DNA from 3 places in the Psychrobacillus sp. 05T411 genome. Region 2 is predicted to be linked to each of the others. Evidence: predicted binding sites of a transcription regulator. Region 2 holds the regulator's gene; each other region holds the start of a gene.
The links. Region 2 encodes CtsR, which represses protease genes until heat stress. Its sites were predicted from a motif close to ATGGTCAATAAAGGTCAAACA; they were not measured.
Positions count from the first base shown of each region.

Region 1 (7,945 bases), on a different contig from region 2:
ATATATTTTTCATGCAGTGCATCGTCTTCTTCGATGTTAAACTCCTTTATTTCAAAAGCGACATCCTCTTGAACTAATTTCAAAACTATTCTTGCCTCTTCACATAAATGACAGCCTGGCCTCGTGTAAAAATGGACAATCATTAATATCAGCCTCCCAAAATCATTTGATCCACTTTTATTATAAACCTTTTAAAGTTCTTATTCCCTGAAAAGGTTAAAATGAAAGCGATACTTTTTATTCGTTCGTTCGTCTATAGCAATAAGAGGAGGTCAGCAGATGGAAATGGAACAGCTATACAAAGAGCACAGCGATAGAGTTTATAGCTATATATACTTACTAGTACGCCATAAAGAATGTGCCGAAGATCTTACACAAGAAACATTTTATAAAGCATATAAAGGTTTAGATTCCTTTAATAAACAGGCTTCTACCGCCACTTGGCTATTAAAAATTGCTCGTAATATAACCTATGACTATTTTCGAAGGAAAAGAGTCATTCAATTTTTCACCTTTGAAAAAGAGCATGATTTAGAAACAAAGACATTATCGCCGGAGAGTCGCTTTGAACAAAAGGAACAGCTCACTAAAATGTATGACTCCTTAAGTAAACTAAAAAAAGACTACCAGGAAGTTCTGCTCCTACGCAAAGTACAAGAATGTTCGATCAAAGAGACAGCCTATATACTCGGCTGGACCGAGGCGAAAGTTAAGATGAAAATGACACGAGCACTTGTTGCCCTTAAAAAGGAATTTCATCAGGAGGGAGGTCATGCAAATGGAACCATCAAACGAATTCGATAAGTTTTTTGAGGAAATCAAAGATGTGGAGCGTTCAGATAAAGCAAAGCAGGATACGTGGCTAGCTTTAAAGGATAGAATGTCAGCAAAAAGAAAACGCAATATATTTCCAGCATTTATTTCATTAGCAATCGTAGCAATTGCCTCTTTTTTAATCTTTTCTTTTACTTCTTCTTCGGAGACAGAGAAATCCGCTGAATCACTTTCTAATGAAGAAGTGATTATGGCAGTACTAAAAAGGGAATATAAGGGGCCAGACATGGAGCTCATACGTTTAAAAAATGAGTGGTTCAACCTCCAAAGTAAAACGGATACAAAGAACCAAGAAGAGTATGATCAACTCCTGCAATCAAAGGAATACAAAGATTATATAGATTATTATTTTACTACTTTCGGTGAATACTTTACGGAAGATACGTTAAAACATGTGGTTTCTTCCGTTTTGGTGTTCAAGTATAATCATCTTTTAGAGGATACAGATTTAGAAATGCATTTAGAAAACGTAGATATCAAACAAGAGAAAGACCACCCCAATATCTATCGCCCGATAATAGAAGTTTCTTTAACTAACAGCCAAGGACAGAAAATTTATCATACATTGCGAGAAGAATTCATCTTTTCTACATCAGAGCCTGGAAAAATTGGGAGCTATAATGGGGTTAAAGATGGTGGAGGCCTAGAGCTTCAAGAGAAAATAAAATATTTTAACGCATATGTCGAAAATAATGGAGATGTGAGAACACCATCGATTGATGTTTCCTTCGACACACTTTGCTTCAATGGTCGCTGGCCTGATCAACAAGGTGAAGTAGAGTTTAAGTTGGGATGTACATTCGTTACAAAAAAAATAAAATCCATCATGACTAAATTTGACAATCTCCTTGTTAAAGAAACAACAGAGCAAGAGACCAATGAGAGGACCGAACTGCTCCCTCAAATGGAAAATTATCAGATTTACCTAACAAACGCTGACGATAAAGGAACGACTTTATATACGATTACCTTATACAAAGATGGAGTTTTGGTGTTCGCTCCCGATTCTAACCTTGGAATTGCTGGAGACATCACTACAGAACCACATGTTTTCTTATATGAGGAGATTAAACTGATGCTTGATGAATTTGCAGACAATGAATAACAGAAAAAAAGCCCTAAAAGGGCTTTTTTTCATAAAATATTTACCATTTGCGTCCTGCTCCGCCGCCACCGGAACTACCTCCGCCAAATCCGCCGAAACCACCACCTGAACTTCTTCCACTTCCTCCTCCGAAGCCGCCAAAGCCACCTCCGAAACTTCCTGGTCCAAACATTCGTGTACTAGAGCGTCTGCCACCAGAACCCGGTCTTCCACCACCGCCTCCCCGACCACCAGACATGATGGTGTAAATCAGATAAATAACGACGATTATCATAATAATAGTTGAAAACGAAAAGCCTCCACCAGATGCTGGATTTTTCGGTTCAACTAGTTCCCCGTCCCAGCCATATTCTGTTGCAACCTCATTGTATAAGACTTGATATGTGGAAAGGACAGCATCATCTACCGACCCTTGTTCCAAAAAAGGTGTCGTATATTCATCAATAATCCTTCCTATTTTCCCATCTGGTAAAGCGCCTTCTAAACCATAGCCCACAGTAATTGCTACATCTCGATTACCTTGCTTTTCAGGATCTGTTTCAATTACAAATAAAACACCATTGTTCTTCTCCTTATTTCCAATACCAAACTCCCGTATCACATCCACACTAAACTGATTGACATCTTGCCCATCCAAAGAATTAATAATCATCACAACAATTTGTGCTCCAGTCGCATTATCTAAATTGTAACCTAGCTCTTCTACTTGTTGTTTGGTCGATTCAGATAAAAAACCTTCATAATCTTGCACATATAATTCTCCAGGTATCGGCTTTGGTATATCAGAAGCAGCCACAGTTACTATTGGAATGAAAAGAAATAAAAGTAGCGCAACGCTAAGCAAACGCGCAACTTTACTCATTACTTCTCATCTCCTTCAAAATCCACTACTGGAGCGTCTTGTGCAGCTGCATCTGCTTTAAAATATTCTTTTTCATCAAAACCAAAGATAGAAGCAACAATACTTCCGGGCATACGTTTTACTTTTTTATTGTAATTTGCAACTACTGCATTATAATCTTGTCTTGCCACAGACAAACGATTTTCCGTCCCTGCAAGCTCATCCATTAACTGTCGGAAATTCGCATCCGCTTTTAATTCTGGATAGTTCTCTACAACTACTAATAATCTGCTTAATGCACCGGATAATTGATCATTTGCCGCTGCTTGTTCTTCTGGCGTATTTGCCCCTGCCAAATTCGAACGAGCGTCTGCGATGTTACTAAGTACTTCTTTTTCATGCGATGCGAAACCTTTTACCGTATTCACTAAGTTTGGAATTAAATCTAAACGACGTTGTAGCTGATTTTCTACTTGCGCATAAGCACTATTCACATCTTCTTCGCCATTTACAAAACCATTGTAACTAGGTATTAGTATTGCTGCAAAAATAGCAATAATCACGATAATTATTACTAACGGTCCTAAAACTTTTTTCATCCTATTCACCTCTAACTAAGTATATTGTTAATGTACCTTAAAATTGAACATATAAAACATACTATGTATACGGTAAAAAGGATAATAGGTTTCAAAAAACACCCTTTCCAATTAGAAAAGAGTGTTTTTTAATCTATTTTTTCCCATCAGGTGGGTGACTGATCTTTTCTTTATTCGTTACTTCAAGTACATCGAGCAGGAAAACAAAAATCGGAATTCCGACAATCAATCCCCAAACACCAAAAAAGCTTTCCGAAAAAATGAGAACGATAAAGGTATAAAAAACGGGTAAATCAGTTTTGGAAGACATCAGCTTTGGATTCAATATATATGCTTCAACTGCATGAATAATCATAATAGCAATTAAGACATAAAATACTTTCAAAAACCCTCCAATTGTAAAAGCAATTAAAGCTAAGGGAATAAGCGATATAATTACTCCTGCTACCGGAATAAGTCCTAAAAAGAAAATCAAAATTGCCAATCCAAATATTTGCGGAAATCCTAAAATGCTTAATGCAATTACTGTCAAAATAGTATTGACAATAGCAATAATAAATTGGGCTTCAATCACTTTACCAAAAGTGCGAGTAAACTTCGAAGCAAAATATTCCACTTCAAAATAAAAAGGTGCAATCTTGCTATATTTAAACTTGCTTGTGAATTCTTTTAATCTTGGTTTTTCTAACAAGAAAAACAAGCTCAAAATTAAAGCAATGATAACTTGAACACTTATTTTACTAATACCTGTAAAATATTTTAGTAGAAATGAAAAACCGTTTTCCAAATAAGCTGCAAGCTGATTTTTAGTAATAATCATTTCTATATAGCCAATTATTACATTTTCCTGAGGCTGTGTATAAAAAGCAGTAATTTGCTTAGCAAGTTGACTGATTTGTACCGTGATAATAGGCAAGTATTTCACGATGCCTAAGGTCAATAACCCGATGATCAGTGCATACATAATGATTACAAGGGTTTTCCGGTTTAATCGTATGTATTTGACTACAAACTCAATGAGGCGATCCATCAGAAAAGTGAAAATAAACGTTAACAAGATTAGATTGATCATACTCCTCATGCTATAGAGGATGAAAACAATTAAAGCAAAAATTAAAACTCGTTTTACTCCTTTTTTTTGAAAAAATTCCGTTACAACGTCCATATACCGCAAAACTCCCTATTCACTTTTTCGAATTAAAATTACCATTATAACGCTTCTTTTTTAATTATTACCGTATATTATGGAGATAACAAGTGAAACGTTCTCCTCAATTCATGGAACATCAAAAAACACGCCCAAACGTTTCAATAGCGTTTTGCGTGTTTTCTTATAATTCCAGCTTAAAACTGAATTACCTTGTATATGCCCTCGGCGAGGATCGAACTCACATTTAAAGCTTCGGAGGCTTCCGTGTTATCCATTACACTACGAGGACTAGCGACTTATATATTATACAAATGAATTCAAAATAATTCAACCTAACTTTTCAATGCTTAATATTTGACCTTCCTTGACCATAATGTGTATGATAAAGTTACAACTGAGATATACTTTTCAGTAATCAACTTACAATACCACCTTTGAAGGAGGCAAACAGGATGAATTTAATTCCTACAGTAATCGAACAAACAAATCGTGGGGAACGCGCTTATGATATTTACTCACGATTATTAAAAGACCGTATTATTATGCTTGGAAGTGGCATTGATGACAATGTTGCGAACTCCATCGTTGCTCAACTTCTATTTTTAGAAGCAGAAGACCCTGAAAAAGATATTTCCATCTACATTAATAGCCCAGGTGGAAGCATCACAGCTGGTATGGCAATCTACGATACAATGCAGTTCATCAAACCGGACGTACAAACAATTTGTATCGGTATGGCAGCTTCAATGGGAGCATTCCTTCTTACAGCTGGAACAAAAGGAAAACGTTACGCACTTCCGAACGCAGAAGTAATGATTCACCAACCACTTGGTGGCGCACAAGGGCAAGCAACGGAAATCGAAATTGCTGCAAAACGCATCTTATTCTTACGCGACAAGTTAAACAACATTATGGCAGAGCGCACTGGTCAACCGATTGAAATCGTATCAAGAGACACAGATCGCGATAACTTCATGACTGCTGAACGCGCGAAAGACTATGGTCTAATCGATCATATTATCGAACGCAGCGAAATGAAAAAATCATAATAAAGAATTGTACCCAAGGAAATTTTACTTTCCTTGGGTACTTTTGTGGGGAAATAAAACTAGGTGAGACGTAAAACGTCGTGTATGCGGTCAAGTATCGACTCTTTTACCTGGAGAAGGATGTCAATTTATAAACGCGCAACGTTTACAAAAAAACAAGACACAACCATCCTCGTCTCACTCCAAGTAAGGAGCTATTTTATGCTTTGGTTGCTTTCACTGGCAATTTGGTTGCTCTCATGCTGAATTGGTTGCTTTCGGAATAAAATTGGTTGCTTTCAATGACCGATTGGTTGCCCTAATCCATTTATTGGTGGATTATTTACAAAAAGAGCCATCCCCTAGTCAAGTTTGACTAAATGGGACAGCCCTTTCTTAATATTCTTCATTGGAGATAAATTTTGCTAGTGTTTCTACTGCTTCTTCCTCGTCAGAACCTTCTGCACTTAAGTTTACAGTGATTCCTTTACTAATTGCTAAGCTCATGATTCCCATAATACTTTTAGCATTTACCTTTTTCTCATCTTTTTCTAAATATACATCCGCGATATAACGGTTTGCCTCTTGTACAAATAATGCTGCTTGTCTTGCTTGTAATCCTGCTGGTAATTTCACTTCGACTTGTTTCTCTGTCATTAAAATACGCTCCATTTCACTAAATTGTTTCGCCTCTACGAAGTGCATCTGCGATTTCATCTATTTTTCGTAATCGATGATTAATACCAGATTTACTAACGTTTCCAGTAGAAACCATTTCACCTAACTCTTTTAAGGTCACATCTTGATATTCTACACGTAAACGTGCGATTTCCCGTAGTTTTTCTGGCAATTGATCGAGACCGATCGAACTTTCTATATATCGTATATTCTCAACTTGACGAATAGCTGCACTAATCGTCTTATTTAGATTAGCCGTTTCACAGTTAACTAAACGATTCACGCTATTTCGCATATCTCGGATAATGCGCACGTCTTCAAATTTTAATAAAGCACTATGAGCACCGGCTATGCTTAGAAAATCAGAAATTTTTTCTGCTTCCTTCAAATAAGCAACAAAGCCCTTTTTCCGCTCAATCGTTTTCGCATTTAACTCAAATCCATTCATCAATTCCACCAGTGCATCACTATGTGTTTTGTACAATGAATAAATTTCTAAATGATAAGAAGATGTTTCCGGATTATTAACAGATCCTCCAGCTAAAAAAGCACCTCTTAAATAAGCGCGCTTACAGCAATTCTTTTTCACTAAATCTTTGGAAATAGAATATTCAAATTGAAAATGATCTTTCAATATTTGTAAATCCTCTAGTAACTCTTTCGATCCTTCTCGGATACGGCAAATATAAATATTATTTTTTTTCAATCTCATTTTTTTTCGAACGAGCAATTCTACTTGATACGGATATAAAGATTTTATCAATGTGTATAATCTTCTAGCGATTGCCGCATTTTCAGTTTGCACATCTAAACTAAGCGCCTTATTGCTAAATGAAAGCGATCCGTTCATTCGAATAAGGGCTGAAAGTTCAGCTCTTGCACAACATGGTTTGGACTCTTCTTGCGTCATTTCTTTTTTGGTTTCAGAAGCAAACGACATAATCCGTTTCCCCCTTTCTAGCTAAGGATTACAATAACTCATTATGTATGTAATCACTTACGCATATTCTACAAGCCATTTCGCTACTTTCATCGCATCATGACGTACTGCGCCACCATGGACAATGGAAATGTCTTTTTTCACGACTGCTAAGTTTAATGTTTCTAGTTTTTCTATATCTATTTTGACAGGTGATGCTTTTTCCTGCTTGTATAAATATTGCACATTTTCAGGGATTTCTTCATTACTTATTAAAACCGCATCTAAGAAATTCTCACCTACATGATCAAGTAAGGCGTTGACATGATCGAATGCAGTGTAATCACTTGTTTCCCCGGCCTGTGTCATTAAATTACAAATATATACTTTTTTCGCTTTTGACCGAATAATTGCATCTTTTATACCTTCCACTAACAAATTCGGTAAAATACTAGTATATAGGCTTCCAGGCCCAATTGCGATAATATCGGCTTCTTTTATCGTATTAATTGTTTCTGGTAACGGTTTCACATCGGATGGAGAGATAAATACCTTTTCTATTTTCTTTCCATACAATGGAATTTTAGATTCACCACTTACAATTGTCTGATCCTCGTATTGCGCATGAAGTGTGACTAATTGATTGGCTGCTGGTAGAACCTTTCCATGCACCTTTAATACACGGCTCATTTCACTAATAGCATTAGCAAAATCACCCGTAATAGAAGTTAATGCTGCCAACATTAAATTTCCTAAAGAATGCCCTTTAAGCTCTTCCGATTTAGAAAAAC
Region 1 covers NZ_JBFTLO010000002.1:165,621-173,565, forward strand. Annotated here, with positions in the region: gene AC1DFT_RS02250 (glutaredoxin family protein) at 1-143, opposite strand, end outside; gene AC1DFT_RS02255 (RNA polymerase sigma factor) at 280-804, shown strand; gene AC1DFT_RS02260 (hypothetical protein) at 773-1,939, shown strand; gene AC1DFT_RS02265 (TPM domain-containing protein) at 1,980-2,801, opposite strand; gene AC1DFT_RS02270 (LemA family protein) at 2,801-3,379, opposite strand; gene AC1DFT_RS02275 (AI-2E family transporter) at 3,513-4,544, opposite strand; tRNA gene AC1DFT_RS02280 (tRNA-Arg) at 4,747-4,818, opposite strand; gene clpP (ATP-dependent Clp endopeptidase proteolytic subunit ClpP) at 4,982-5,578, shown strand; gene AC1DFT_RS02290 (HPr family phosphocarrier protein) at 5,954-6,214, opposite strand; gene whiA (DNA-binding protein WhiA) at 6,234-7,175, opposite strand; gene AC1DFT_RS02300 (gluconeogenesis factor YvcK family protein) at 7,233-7,945, opposite strand, start outside.
Region 1: clpP (ATP-dependent Clp endopeptidase proteolytic subunit ClpP) is a predicted target of CtsR. The motif match lies at 4,881-4,901, and genes of this name have one in related genera.

Region 2 (7,945 bases):
CTACAACAATCATCGTACCATCATCTAAGTATGCAACGCCTTGATTATGTTCTTTTCCATCTTTAATGACTACTACATGCATTATTTCCCCGGGAATAACAACGGGTTTTACTGCATTTGCTAGATCATTAATATTCAGAACCCGTACTTGATGTAGATCACACACTTTATTCAAATTAAAGTCATTGGTGACAACAATTCCATTCATCTTCTTCGCTAGACGAACTAGCTTTAAATCTACTTCATGTATATCTTCAAAGTCCTCTTCCACTATTAAAACTGCGGAAGCACGCTCGGTTTGTAGTTTTTTCAATACATCTAACCCGCGGCGACCTCTCGTTCTTTTAAGTGTGTCAGAAGAATCCGCTATATGTTGTAGCTCCGTTAGTACAAACTGCGGAACTACCAATACCCCTTCGATAAAACCTGTTTCCGAAATATCCGTAATACGACCATCGATAATAACACTCGTGTCTAGCAATTTATACGTCCCTAAACCCAAACCTTGCGTCACTTCTTCATCTGTTGCTTTCTTTTTACTCGTTTGTTGCTTGGTAGAAGTAAAAACATGAAGTAGTTCATCTCGTTTTTTAAATCCTACTTGGAATCCCAAGTATCCTAGAACGATTGACAATAATACCGGTACGACAGAGTCAATGCCAGGAATGGCAATATTATTAATCGCTGTCCCAAGTAAAAATGCGACGATTAATCCAATAACTAGCCCTAGTGTACCAAAAAGCAAATCCCCAATCGGTGCCCTTAATAGACGCTCTTCCATCCACTTAATAAAATTTATTAAGTAATCAGTTAAAAATAAGGCCATAACATAAAGTAAAACTGCTCCAATTAGAATAGATACATAAGGATTGTGGATCCAAGGGTTATCGGATAAATTAATAAATTCGTATAAATGCGGTAATAATATTAAACCCAACGTACCACCAATTAAAACAAATGCGATTTGTATAATCCATTTCAACAAAATGCCACCTCCAATTAATTATTAATTATACTGCTTGTAGCCTTCATACGTCTATTCAGACCACAAGCAGTATGTCTTTCATGGCTCTTCTTTAAGAAAATGCCTCTTTCATTACTTCGTTTACAGATTCTACTCCGATCACTTGAATTCCTTTTGGGTAATCCCATCCGCCAATATTAGAAGCAGGAACGATTGCCCGCTTAAACCCTAACTTCGCCGCTTCCTGTACACGTTGTTCTATTCTAGAGACTCTTCGCACTTCTCCAGTTAGTCCAACTTCTCCTATAAAACAATCCGTAGGAGCAGCGCCTGTATCACGAAAACTGGATACGATACTTACTAGGACGGCTAAATCGATCGCAGGTTCGTCTAGCTTCACTCCACCCGCAACTTTTATATATGCATCTTGTGTTTGAAGTAATAATCCCATACGTTTTTCTAACACTGCCATGAGTAATGACACACGGTTTTGATCGATTCCTGTTGCCATTCGTTTCGGATAGTTAAAGCTAGATTGCGTAACCAGTGCTTGGATTTCCACCAAAATTGGTCTTGTCCCTTCCATCGAGGCGACAATCGCCGAACCCGCCGCTCCATGAGAACGTTCTTGTAAAAAAAGCTCGGAAGGATTTAATACTTCCTTTAATCCTTGTTGCACCATTTCAAATATCGCAATTTCATTGGTGGAACCAAATCGGTTCTTTTGAGACCTTAATATCCGATACGTATGATGGCGTTCCCCTTCAAAATATAAAACGGTATCCACCATATGTTCTAGTATTCGAGGACCCGCAATTTGCCCTTCTTTCGTTACATGTCCTACTAAAAAGATAGCCACATTCTTTGTTTTAGCGATGCGCATTAATTCTGCTGTACATTCCCTTACTTGAGAAACACTTCCCGGGGCACTTGTTACTTCTGGATGATGTACAGTTTGAATAGAATCAACGATCACAAATTTCGGTTCTACACTATCGATTGTTTCATTGATCATTTCTAAATTCGTTTCCGAATAAATATAAAGTTCCGCTGAAGTAACCCCTAAACGTTCTGCACGAAGCTTTGTTTGACGAATGGATTCTTCACCAGAAATATATAAAACACGCTCGCCTTTATTGGCAAGTAAGGCTGAAACTTGTAAAAGAAGTGTTGACTTACCAATCCCCGGATCCCCACCAATTAACACAAGAGAACCCGGTACTATTCCGCCTCCAAGTACGCGATTTAACTCACCGAAATCTGTTGCTACGCGCGGTTCCTCTTTCGTCTCAATTGCAATAATGGGTGTTGCTTTTTGTGCCACTCCCGTAGAATGCTGAAAAGAACGTTTTGGTCCTTTCGATACGATTTCTACCTCTTCCACCATCGTGTTCCATTCTCCGCACCCTGGACATCTTCCCATCCATTTAGCTGCCTCATAACCACAGGAATTACACATAAATTTCGTTTTTTTCTTCGCCATAGTACCTCCTATGTAAAAAAAGAGCATTCCGTCCTTAAGGGTTGGAATGCCCGCAATATTATTTTTCCACCGCTACCTTCGCTTTTGTACGAACAACAAATTCATCATTTTCCACATCAAACACGACATGTTGACCTGCTAATACTTCCCCTTTTAATAACTCTTCAGAAAGTCGGTCTTCTACGTGTTTTTGTAGTGCTCTACGTAACGGACGTGCTCCATATGCTGGATCGTATCCTTCTGTTGTAATCTTCTCTTGAGCTGCTTCTGTAAGCTCTAAATCAATACCTTGTTCTTTCAAACGTTTCGCTAATTGTTCTGTCATTAGTGAAACAATTTGTTTTAAATGTTCTCTTTCAAGCGAGTGGAATACGATCATTTCATCCAATCGGTTTAAAAATTCAGGACGGAATGCTTTTTTCAATTCTTCTAGCATTTTGCCCTTCATGTCTTTATAATCCGTTTTTCCACTTTCTTGTAGGTTAAATCCAACATGTTTATTGTATTTAAGTGCATCTGCTCCTACGTTAGATGTCATAATAACAACCGTATTGCGGAAGTCAACTGTACGTCCTTTGGAATCTGTTAATCGACCGTCTTCTAATACTTGAAGAAGAATATTAAACACATCTGGATGTGCTTTCTCTATTTCATCTAATAAGATAACAGAATATGGTTTACGACGTACTTTTTCCGTTAGCTGTCCACCATCTTCAAATCCAACATAACCTGGAGGTGAACCTACAAGACGTGAAGTCGAATGTTTTTCCATATACTCAGACATATCTACTCGAATCATTGCATCTTCGTCGCCAAACATTACTTCTGCAAGTGCACGAGCAAGTTCTGTTTTACCGACTCCAGTAGGTCCAAGGAAAATGAAGGAACCAATCGGACGTTTGGGATCTTTTAACCCTGCACGAGCACGACGAATCGCTCGAGAGATTGCGTCTACAGCTTCCGCTTGACCAATGACGCGTTCATGCAGCTTTTCTTCTAGTTTTAATAACTTTTCAGATTCTGTTTGTGCTAGTTTAGATACCGGTACTCCCGTCCACATGGATACAACTGCCGCGATATCTTCTACTGTCACTTCCGACTCTTCTTTTCCTTGCTTTTCTTTCCAGTCATTCTTCATTTTTTCTAGCTCGTCTTTAAGCTTCTGCTCTGTATCACGGAAAGATGCAGCTTTTTCAAATTCTTGACTTTGCACCGCGGCATTTTTCTCCGAACGAATTGCTTCTAGCTTCGCCTCTAATTCTTTTAAATTAGGAGGAGTTGTGTAAGAACGTAGTCTCACTTTTGACCCTGCCTCATCGATTAAATCGATTGCTTTATCTGGTAAAAAACGATCCGAAATATAGCGATCTGACATTTTCACTGCTGCTTCTACAGCTTCATCTATAATTTTCACGCGGTGATGCGCCTCATAACGATCGCGTAATCCATATATAATTTGAATTGCTTCAGCAACTGAAGGTTCATCCACTTGGATTGGTTGGAAACGACGCTCTAATGCTGCATCTTTTTCAATGTATTTTCGATATTCATCTAATGTTGTCGCACCAATACATTGAATTTCCCCACGCGCAAGTGCTGGTTTTAAAATGTTCGATGCGTCAATTGCACCTTCTGCCCCGCCTGCTCCTATTAATGTATGAAGCTCATCGATGAATAAAATAACATTTCCAGCTTGGCGAATTTCATCCATTACTTTTTTCAATCGATCTTCAAATTCACCACGATACTTAGTCCCAGCTACTACCGTCCCCATATCAAGCGTCATTACTCGTTTATCACGCAATATTTCTGGTACTTCATTTTGAATAATTTGCTGTGCAAGGCCTTCTGCAATAGCTGTTTTACCAACACCAGGTTCCCCTATTAAAACAGGGTTATTTTTTGTCCGGCGTGCTAGGATTTCAATGACACGTGTAATTTCTTTACTACGCCCAACTACTGGATCTAATGTACCTTCTCTAGCAATTTGGGTTAAATCCCGCGCTAATCCATCGAGTGTAGGCGTACTCGCTGGAGCGGCACTATTATTAGCGTTGCCATGCGATTGATCAGTACTTCCAAGTAATTGAAGTACTTGTTGGCGAGCCTTATTCAGACTAACACCAGCATTATTTAAAACTCTTGCCGCTACCCCTTCTCCTTCACGGATCAATGCTAGTAATAAATGCTCTGTACCTATATAGGAGTGCCCTAGTTTGCGAGATTCATCTACAGAAAGCTCAATCACTTTTTTTGCGCGTGGTGTATAATTGACGATCGGTCCAACTTCTTCTGCTCCAGTTCCTACCAACTCTTCAATTCCCACTTCAATCACTTTCGTATCTACTTCAATAGCTTCTAGTGCTTTTGCAGCTATACCACTACCCTCACGGATTAAACCAAGCAATATATGTTCTGTGCCGATAGATTCATGCTTTAAGCGAATTGCTTCTTCTTGCGCCAATTGTAAAACTTTCTGCGATCTTTGTGTGAATCGATTAAACATCATACGAGTTCTCTCCTTTTGTTTTCGTTTTTTCTTCCTTTTGCAACCGTTCTCTCAGCAACTTCGCTCGAAACAAATCACGCTCTGAAGTATTTAAAGTAGTTCCGGCATATTGTTGTAAAAATCCTGGTTGCATAAAGACCATGCATTCATTCAAAATAGTCATATCTACATCTTCAATAAGCCCCATATCTATCCCTAAACGCACGTCGGACAAACACTTCGCCGCCTCTTCTGTCGTCATAATACGTGCATATGACAATGTTCCTAAAGAACGATATAACCGATCCTCTAGTGTACTGGCTGAATGCTTTAAAAGTGCATTCCGCGCTTCTCTTTCTTTTTGAATAATCTGTTCGGTTATGCTTTGAAGATCGGCAATTATGTCTTCCTCTGATTTACCAAGCGTTGTTTGATTGGATACTTGGTACACATTCCCGAGCGCTTCACTACCTTCCCCGTAAATTCCTCTTACAACCATCCCTAATCTAGAAATAATCGTGATGATTCGGTTCATTTGTTTCGTTATTGTTAAAGCTGGCAAATGCATCATGACAGATGCACGTAGTCCAGTCCCCGTATTAGTGGGACAGCTGGTTAAATAACCGAACTGTTCATCAAACGCATAAGATAACTCTTTTTCTAAAACTCGATCAATCGCATCAGCCTGACTATAGGCTTCTTGAATTTGAAGACCTGGAAATAAGCATTGAATACGGATATGATCTTCTTCATTGACCATTACACTAACAGCTTCATCATCGGATATTAGAGCAGAACCAGTAGTCGGTGAATTAGCTAGTTTAGGACTGATTAAGTGCTTTTCTACAAGCACTTGTCGATTCAATTCGGACAGATCCTTTATTTGAATGGAAGAAAAGTTCTTCTGTAGATCCTCATTAGCATCTAATAGTGTAGCCGAAACGGATTGGTCAATTTTATGCGCTTCGTCCTCTGTAAATGCAAGTGGAAATCGATATCCGTTTAAGTTTCTAGCTAATCGAATTCTTGTACTCATGACAATATCAGAATGCTCTCCATCTCCTGCCATCCAGCTAGAGATCGAATTATCTAAAAAGCGTTCAATCGACATGCGTTTCTTCACCTCCAGCGGCAAGCTTTTCCTCGAGTTCTCTTGCCTCATCTCTTAGCAGTGCTGCTTCTTCGAATTTTTCTGTTTCAATCGCTTCTTTCATCTGCAACCGTATTGCTTCAATACGCTTTTTCAACGCTAATTTTTCGCCGAATGCTCCAGGTGCTTTTCCTACATGTGCCACGTTTCCGTTGTGTAAACGTTTAAACACGGTAGGCAGTTGGCCACGGAAGCTATTGTAACAAGAGGCACAACCGAATTTGCCTTCATCTAAAAATCGTTGAATAGACCAACCACATGCTTCACATTCTAATGGAGGTTTTTTCTGTACTTGTTGCATTGGTTGCTGGTCTGTATGATTGAACCAATTGGATAATAATTGGTGAAGCGATAGTGGATCTTGTTTATATTCTACATAAAACGGGTGGAGACTATTTGCACAGACCTCGCAATAATGTCTTTCAAAGTGTTCTCCGTTATGCACTTGCGTAACCGTTACTTTTGCTGGTCTTTGCTTACAATTTTCACAAATCACTTTTCAACACCCCGTTCGCTTTCACTTTTTTTCATATTTTAATGTCAGTAACATTGCGCATAGGATACGTGCTCGCAAGTCGTCCCTTGCCGGTAGTGGAATAGCAAGTGTCGTACGATTAAGGGCAGCTAAAATAATTTTTGCTTCTCGATTAGAAATAACTTCTTCATCGATTAATCGGAATACAATATCTTCCGTTACCGATTCAGATGCGCCATTTTCTAGACTTTGTATTATATGCTCAATCAGATCAGCTTTCGTATGTGCCCGCACGCGGAGGATTCGAATATATCCACCGCCACCACGTTTACTCTCCACTAAGTATCCACGATCTTGGGTAAATCGAGTATTAATCACATAATTTATCTGGGATGGGACACACTGAAACTTTTCAGCGATTTCACTTCTTTTTATTTCAATTTGTCCCTTACTCTCTTCTTCGATAATTGCCTTCAAATACCCTTCAATAATGTCAGATATATTTTTCACCTTCTCACCTCTTCTCGCAAACTGACTTTGACTAACTTTGACTATATTATAACGAGAAAATTATGGATGTGCAATTGATACGATTCTCCCTTCAGTGTTCCCGAAATTTCGAATAAAAAAACATAAATGGGCTATATTTTTAGGAGCTAGGAGGAGGTGTGTAGTATGGGGATACTACGACGCAGTGACCGCTGTGATTTTCGCTGCAGTCGTGCGCTTTCCGCCGGGTGAGCGATGAGCCATCCCCGCCGCCCTTAGGCGGACGTTGCGATGGCTTATTTGCCCACTCATCCGGCAGGAGTCGACGCCTGTAGCGAAAATCAATGGAATTTGCCCAATTATCAATACCATCTCATTAAAAAACAAAATTTCARCCAGTTTTTCCATTGGATTATCCAATAAATGGCTTAGGGCAACCAMCCGATGACTGAGAGCAACCAGTTCTACTACGAAAGCAACTAAATCAGCACGAGAGCAACCAAATTACTCGTGAAAGCAACCAATTCTCAAAATGGCTCTTTACTTGATGTGAGACAACTATAATTCCGACMTATTATAGGAATTATATGTCCTAAAGCCCGCCGAACAAGCCTGGCCGGCATCTACTCGACTAGTTTGTCGTGTTCAGCTATCTTATTGTCACGTTCAACCATTTATTGTTAATATGGGATCTCAATAATTTAGCCATTTCCATTGATTTTCGCTGCAGGCGGCGAMTCCAATGGAGGCCAACACGATGTTGGTCACGAAGGCGTTGCCACACGATGTGGCGTTCTTAGCCTTTGTTCCTCTACCTGAGTAAGATGAGACTTCACAACGTACGCGCAAGCGGCGGTGAAGGCTCATCACTCACCCCACGGAAAGCGTCCGTCCTG
Region 2 covers NZ_JBFTLO010000017.1:27-7,971, reverse strand. Annotated here, with positions in the region: gene AC1DFT_RS13900 (PIN/TRAM domain-containing protein) at 1-985, opposite strand, end outside; gene radA (DNA repair protein RadA) at 1,077-2,447, opposite strand; gene AC1DFT_RS13890 (ATP-dependent Clp protease ATP-binding subunit) at 2,506-4,956, opposite strand; gene AC1DFT_RS13885 (protein arginine kinase) at 4,946-6,046, opposite strand; gene AC1DFT_RS13880 (UvrB/UvrC motif-containing protein) at 6,036-6,581, opposite strand; gene AC1DFT_RS13875 (CtsR family transcriptional regulator) at 6,603-7,070, opposite strand.

Region 3 (7,945 bases), on a different contig from region 2:
GAAAAGTAGGCTGCTCTAGTAATAGAACACGTGCGTCCAGGAGATTAATAATCCATTGCTGCTGTTCTGGTGTACTTTTTTCAAAGAGATATAAACCACCGATAAAGCTAAAAACAAGTACGCATAGTGAAATAAGAATAGTATAAGACTGGTTCATGTTGGAACACCTCCCTATCTATTCTCATCATATGCTTGTACTAGGTTTTAACATGTCTATTTTAAATAGTTTTTTAACCAAAGATATGCAAATGCAGTTTTGGCATCATATATTTGTTTTTTAGTAATCATCGATTCCATTTCCTCTAACGAAACATGCATCAATTCGACAAATTCATCCTCATCCAAATCTGCTTTTTCTTCTACTTTCACGATATTTTCTGCTAGGTAAAGATGGATAATTTCATCTGCGAATCCTGGAGATGTGGCAAACGATTGAATATATTGAAGCTTATTTGTCGTATACCCTGTTTCTTCCTCTAGTTCCCTCAAAGCAGTTAGTTCTGGTGCTTCGTTCGGTTCTATTTTTCCAGCTGGTATTTCAATAATCGAAAGTTCTAAAGCTTTTCGATATTGTTCGACTAAAATAATCTTTTTATCTTCTGTGATTGCAATAACAGCGACTGCTCCGGGATGCTTCACAATCTCTCTTTTCCCAGTCTTTCCATTCGGTAATTCTACGTCATCTACTTGTAAAGTGATGATTCTACCTTTGAATTTTTGTTCTGTTTGAATCGTTTTTTCTTCGAATTTTTTCATTTTTTCATTTCCTTTCATTTGAAACTGTCTTACCCTCATTGTACCATGGAGGAAAGGACGTGAGACAAGTTGAAGAAAAGACAATTAGGGAAAAGTGATTTATTCGTTTCGGAAATTGGTTTTGGTTGTATGTCGCTCCCAACGAGTCAACAAGATGCAGAGAAAATTATAGAAGTTGCACTCGATCATGGAATCAATTATTTCGATACCGCGGATTTATACAATAACGGGGAAAATGAAAAAATCGTAGGAAATGCGTTGAAAAATAATCGCCAGTCTATTATTTTAGCAACCAAAGTCGGCAATCGTATGAATGAATCTGGAGATGGATGGGTCTGGGATCCTTCAAAAAAATGGATCACAACAGCTGTGCGCGAATCATTAAAGCGACTTCAAACAGATTATATCGATGTGTACCAATTGCACGGTGGCACAATGGAAGATGATGCCGATGAAGTGATCGATACGATTGAATCGCTGAAAAAAGAAGGGCTTATTCGGGAATACGGCATCTCTTCTATTCGCCCGAATGTAATCAATCGCTTTTTAACGAAGAGTAATGCGGTTTCGGTCATGATGCAATATAGTTTACTCGATCGAAGACCAGAAGAATGGTTGCGACTATTAGAGGAACATCATGTTTCTTTACTGAGTCGAGGGACGCTTGCAAAAGGGTTATTAACTGCTGAAGGGCTAAATCGGGCAAATAAAACGGGTGAGTATTTGGGCTATGCGAAGAAAGAGCTGTTGGCAACAATTGAGCAACTGCAAGCACTGGATACGCCGATTACCGCGGTCGCGCTGCATCATGTATTAGAGCAAAATGCAACGGGGTCTATGATTATTGGGGCAAGTAGCACGGAACAGCTCCTAGAAACAGTGGACGCTTACAATACGGAGGTTTCTGAGGATGTTCTGTTAAATGCACGAGAGATTACAAAGCAAGATGTGTATGCAGATCATCAGGCTTAACTAGACGAAACCGCTGAACGTGGAAGTTCAGCGGTTTTTTTGTGATTATAGGTTGAATCTTGCGATTTGGAGATGGTATCTTGTGATTCGAAGAGCCTATCTTGCGATTTGGGCATCGTATCTTGCGATTCTAGGACTAGATCTTGCGATTTGACCGTTGGAGCTTGCGATTCGAAGAAAACTACATTATATTTAGTCGTTTGATAAGCTTCGGAAGCTCCCCTAAATCCTCCAAGACGAAATCAGTCTCAAATCCATCCCATTCAATATCTTTTTTCCAAATCCCATTCATGCCAACTTGTCGGGATGCTATCACATCATTTTCCGGATGATCCCCAACGAAGACACTTTCGCTAGCAGTTACATTCAACCTCTTTAATGCCGTTTCAAATATTGCAGGATTTGGTTTTTTCATCCCTTCTGTTTCAGAAACTAAAATTGCATCAAAATACCTTTCAATGCCTAAAGCCTTTATATTATCCATCTGAAATTGCCCGAATCCATTAGTAATCATACCTAAAACAAGACCATCCGTTTTCAGTTCCTCCAACATACTATGGAGATCTGGAAAAGGAACACAATGATTCTTAAATTCGCTTATATAATCTTCCAATAAATTCTCCCGATCTATACCCATGATACCGAATTCCTCTACTAATTGTTGATATACCTTATCTTTCCACACATATCCATGGCAATCCAACTCAATGAATCTAGTCATATATTTCTCTTTAGGTATATGTCCTAAATTGTCACTTAATCGTTCGTATTGATTATCAATGAATTTCTTTACAGACGCATCCCGGTCGAGTAAAGTCCCATCCAAATCAAATAACACTGCTTGAATCATTGCTCTATCCCCTATCCTAATTCATCAATCCAAAAAGTAAGTCTGCGCAAATGCAAAAATAACAATGATCATAAATAACATCTCACTTAATGTATAAACATAATCCTTGCGATTAGTTGCATATTTCCACTCCATGAAAGAACGTACTAATTCATCCAAAATAAAATAAATCATTAAAGCTCCTAAAAAATACCAAGAAATATTTACTAATTCGGGATGTTCAATTTGCCACATATTGAAAACAATAGTGATAACAAGAAACGTTATAGATAGTATCCCCCCAATTTTTTTGTGTAGATTATTCACATATCTATTCGAAAATATATTCTTTTTCTCTAATTTCAGTACTTTTGTCATAATTTTATTAAAAATAAACATTAACATAAATACAGAAACAACAAATAGAATAGCCTTTCCCCACACCATTTAAAATCTCCTTCCAATAGTGGTAGTTATTTCTAACTTTTTATTTAGTTTATCATAATACTTTATGGTTTTCTCGAATAATTCAAACAATTAACTTTTGCACTTGTATGGAGACGAAACCTAAAAACCCCCTGAATAATTTTCAGGGGGCGTTAGACATTATATTACATTTTACGAACCACAATTTCTTCATCCACAACATCTACATGAACCTTTTCAATATGTTCTTCTTCCAAAATAAGATCTGTTAAAGGATCCTCAATCTTGTCTTGAATCACTCTGCGAAGTGGTCGAGCACCGAACCGTTTGTCGTAACCTAGTTTAACCAATGCTTGCTTTGCTTCTGACGAAATTGTGATGTCCATATCATTTTCTGCAATCGTACCTTGTAAATCTTCTAGCATCAAGTCCACGATTTGTAGTAAATTTTCTTCCGTTAATTCATTAAATGAGACAATGGCATCGAAACGGTTAAGAAATTCTGGTTTGAAATAAGCACCTAACGTTTCAAGCATATTGACGGATTCATGTACGGTTTGATTGAATCCTACACTTACTTTTTTGTCACCTGTCCCCGCGTTACTTGTCATAATGATGACCGTATCTTTGAAGCTCACTGTTCGGCCATGCGAATCTGTCAAACGACCATCTTCCATTATTTGCAGGAACATATTTTGCACATCTGGATGAGCCTTTTCAATTTCATCTAGTAATAAAATGGAATATGGATTACGGCGAACACGTTCTGTCAATTGCCCCGCTTCTTCATGCCCTACATAGCCTGGAGGGGAACCAATAATTTTAGACACCGAATGTTTCTCCATATATTCGCTCATGTCGAGACGAATCAATGCATCACGTGAACCAAAAAGTTCCTCTGCTAACACTTTTGTGATCTCCGTTTTACCGACCCCTGTTGGACCAACAAATAAGAAGGATCCAATAGGGCGATTTTTAGATTTAAGCCCTGCACGACTGCGACGGATGGCTTTGGCAATTTTAGCGACCGCATTTTCTTGGCCAATCACTTTCTTACCGAGATTTTCTGCGATTCCTTTCATTTTGGCTTGTTCTGCAGCCTGTAGCTTTGTCACAGGAATTCCAGTTTTTTCTTCAACGATCAACTCGATATCTGCAACTGTCACTTCTACTTGCGGAGTGTCCCCATTTTGTTTGGCTTGCTCCAATTGTTTACGCAACCCGATTTCCTCAAAGCGTAAATTTGCAGCTTTCTCGTAGTCTTCTTTTTCTGCCGCTTGTTCTTTTAATTGAATAACTTCGTTAAGACGTGTTCCGATTGACTCCGAATCAGCTGACGCATGTGTCAGATTTAAACGTGCCCCTACTTCATCCATCAAGTCGATTGCTTTGTCGGGTAAAAATCGATCTTGAATATAACGCTGCGATAACGTAACAAAAGCTTGAATCGCTTCAGCCGGATAGCGCACTTCATGGAAGTTTTCATAACGATCTTTAATGCCGTTTAGAATGAGAATCGTATCTTCTGCAGAAGGTTCTTTCACGATAATCGGTTGGAACCGGCGTTCAAGAGCAGCGTCTTTTTCGATTTGACGATATTCTTTTAGCGTAGTAGCACCGATAAGTTGTAGTCCACCACGTGCTAAAGCAGGTTTTAAAATGTTCCCAGCATCCATTTGTGAACCTTCTGCTGTTCCTGCCCCAACGAGTAAGTGAATTTCATCGACGAATAATATCACATCTTTACGAGTCTCAAGTTCTTCGATCAATTGTTTCATACGCTCTTCGAACTGTCCTCGAATGCCTGTGTTCGTTACGAGTGATGCGACATCTAACAAGTACACTTGTTTATTCATCAATTTCACTGGTACATCACCTTCGTGGATTTTCACTGCAAGCCCCTCGGCAATGGCTGTTTTACCAACACCCGGTTCTCCTATTAATACTGGATTATTTTTATTTCTTCGATTTAATGTTTCGATGACTCGTTTTACTTCTTGATCACGTCCGATGACTGGATCAATACGACCCTCTTTGGCATCATTTGATAGATTTTTACCAATTTTGTCTAATAAGCCATTACCATTATGTTCATCGGTTTGTTTTGTTTGTGTTCGCGCTTGTTGACCGCCATTTGCTTGAGAAAAATACTGTGCATCATTATTAAATGAAGGCATTTTTCCTGCAGTCAATTGCGATTGAATATCTTGAAAACAAGATTGACATAAGTGCATTTGCATTCCTTGATGATTCACTTGCACTCTCAAACTCATCGTTGCATCGTTTTTATTACAATGTTGACATTTCATACTTGTTTCCTCCTTCAAATAACCATTTGACTTTGACTATCTTTAACCTTTGATTTTATTATACACTGACCTTTTTTGACTTTCAAATGATTTGCTTGGGCTTTTGATTCATCAGAAGTGAAATTGAAAATGTCCTTGTGACACAAACAATTCGTATACAGTTCTGAATTCTCCCTGTCACAGGGATACACAAAAAAACAGTTTAGGAATCCAATAAACGGATTCCTAAACTGTTTGAAATTCACCTAAAACTTCGAACCACCATATCCATACTCATCTAGCAGTTCTTCAAACGTTTTATTTTTTTCTTTTTGCTTTTTTTCAAAAGCTAGTTGCGCTTGTCTTTCTTCTTCTTTTGCTTGCTCTTCTGCTACTAATTGTTTCTTTGTTTCTTTTAATTTATCCAATACATCGGAAGAGAGCTGATCGAAAAGACCATTGCCTTCTTCTTTTTTTGCTGCTGGCTTTACTTGTTGCTTTTGTTTTTTCTTTGCCAAATGGTTCACCTTCTTATGTTAACGTTTAACGATTGTCGCTACTCCTTGTCCGCCGCCGATACAAAGTGTTGCAAGACCTGTTTTTGCATCTTGTTTCTCCATTTCATGAAGTAATGATACAAAAATACGTGCACCACTTGCACMGATTGGGTGGCCAAGTGCGATAGCTCCACCATTTACGTTTAGTTTATCATGATCAAACGATAATTCTCTATCTACTGCAATCGATTGGGCAGCAAATGCTTCATTTGCTTCGATTAAATCGATATCGGAAAGCGCGATTTGCGATTTATTTAACACTTTTTTCACTGCTTCGACTGGTCCAATACCCATTATACTTGGATCCACACCTGCAGATGCATTTGCTACGATCGTAGCTATTGGTTTTAATCCTAATTCTTCTGCTTTTGCTTTAGACATTACGACAACTGCAGCTGCCCCGTCATTAATACCAGAAGCGTTCCCCGCAGTTACAGATCCGTCCTTTTTAAATGCTGGGCGAAGCGTACTTAATTTTTCTTGTGTAGATCCTTTTTTCGGATATTCATCCGTATCGAAAATGATTGGATCTCCTTTTCGCTGTGGAATTTCCACTGGCACGATTTCATCTACAAATTTTCCTTCTTCAATCGCGTTTACTGCGCGTGCTTGTGATCTCGCTGAAAAAGCATCTTGCTCTTCTCTTGAGATGTTATATTGATCACATAGATTTTCTGCTGTAATTCCCATATGATAGTCATTAAATGCACACCATAAACCATCGGAAATCATGCTATCTACTACTTTTTGATCGCCCATGCGGAAGCCATCTCTTGCATTTTTCAATAAATAAGGAGCTTGGCTCATATTTTCCATACCACCGGCAACGATAACATCCGCATCCCCAGCAATGATTGCCTGTGTCGCAAGATGGATTGCTTTAAGACCAGATCCACATACTTTGTTAATAGTAAGTGCTGATACAGCAACAGGTAAGCCTGCTTGGATAGAAGCTTGTCTCGCTGGGTTTTGTCCTAAACCTGCTTGTAACACATTCCCCATAATCACTTCATCTACAGCCTCTTTTGATACTCCTGCTTTTTCTAACGCTTTTTCAATTACAATGGCACCTAACTTTGTTGCTGGCACATCTTTTAATGCTCCTTGAAATGATCCGATTGCTGTTCTTACTGCACTTACGATAACTACTTCATTTGTCAATTTCATTTCCTCCTCATTTTCCCCTGTATTTCTTCCCCATATCGACTACCCTCTTTATTCTACTAAATATAATTAGAAGTTGCTTGTTTAAACAATGATTCTTACAATAGAATTGGAGAGTTATTCTACTTAAGCTTACCAAAATTGGCGCCAATTATCGAGGTTGAACCACTTTACGGTCCGCAAAATGAAAAAATATAAATAAAACAACTGTGAAATATCATGCATGAACTCATGCAAACTGTGGAAAAATTATGAGAACGAGGAGCAACTGGAAATGTTGTGAATATGCTAAAACAAATGAGTATTGAATCGGATATGTATAAGATTCCCAAAAAATAGGAGTGGAGGCTATGAAGAAAAGAGTAATCGTTTGGACGAGTATTTTTACAAGTGCCGTCACGGCGATCGCCACTGTTTTTGGATTTATCGTTACGAATAAGTTAATGTATATGAAGAAAAAAGAGAATGATTTCATATTAAATCGCGAAATTACGTCAAAACGTCTAGACGAGGCTTGGTTTCGTGCAGTGAACAAAACAGAACAGTGGATCGAGTCAAAAAATGGATATTCCCTAAAAGCAATCTTTGTGGAACCATTAGAAACAAAAAATTATGTGATTATTTGTCATGGTGTGACCGAAAATAAAATTAATTCACTTCGATTTGTTCGTATGTTTGAAAGACTAGGATTCAACAGTGTTGTCTACGATCATCGAAGACATGGGGATTCTGGTGGAAAAACAACTAGTTTTGGTTTTTATGAAAAGATCGATTTACAATCTATTGTAGAAGTAGTACGTGAGCGGGCAGGAGAAACAGCGGTTATTGGCATCCATGGTGAATCAATGGGTGCAGCAACAATGCTGCTGTATGCAGGTTCCATAAAAGATGACGCAGATTTCTATATTTCTGATTGTGCTTTTTCCAATTTTGAAGAACAAGTGACACATATC
Region 3 covers NZ_JBFTLO010000003.1:264,661-272,605, reverse strand. Annotated here, with positions in the region: gene AC1DFT_RS04105 (hypothetical protein) at 1-157, opposite strand, end outside; gene AC1DFT_RS04100 (NUDIX hydrolase) at 214-756, opposite strand; gene AC1DFT_RS04095 (aldo/keto reductase) at 826-1,728, shown strand; gene AC1DFT_RS04090 (HAD family hydrolase) at 1,910-2,578, opposite strand; gene AC1DFT_RS04085 (DUF4181 domain-containing protein) at 2,603-3,004, opposite strand; gene AC1DFT_RS04080 (ATP-dependent Clp protease ATP-binding subunit) at 3,169-5,292, opposite strand; gene AC1DFT_RS04075 (YqkE family protein) at 5,538-5,789, opposite strand; gene AC1DFT_RS04070 (acetyl-CoA C-acetyltransferase) at 5,808-6,995, opposite strand; gene AC1DFT_RS04065 (alpha/beta hydrolase) at 7,343-7,945, shown strand, end outside.
Region 3: AC1DFT_RS04080 (ATP-dependent Clp protease ATP-binding subunit) is a predicted target of CtsR. The motif match lies at 5,355-5,375, and genes of this name have one in related genera.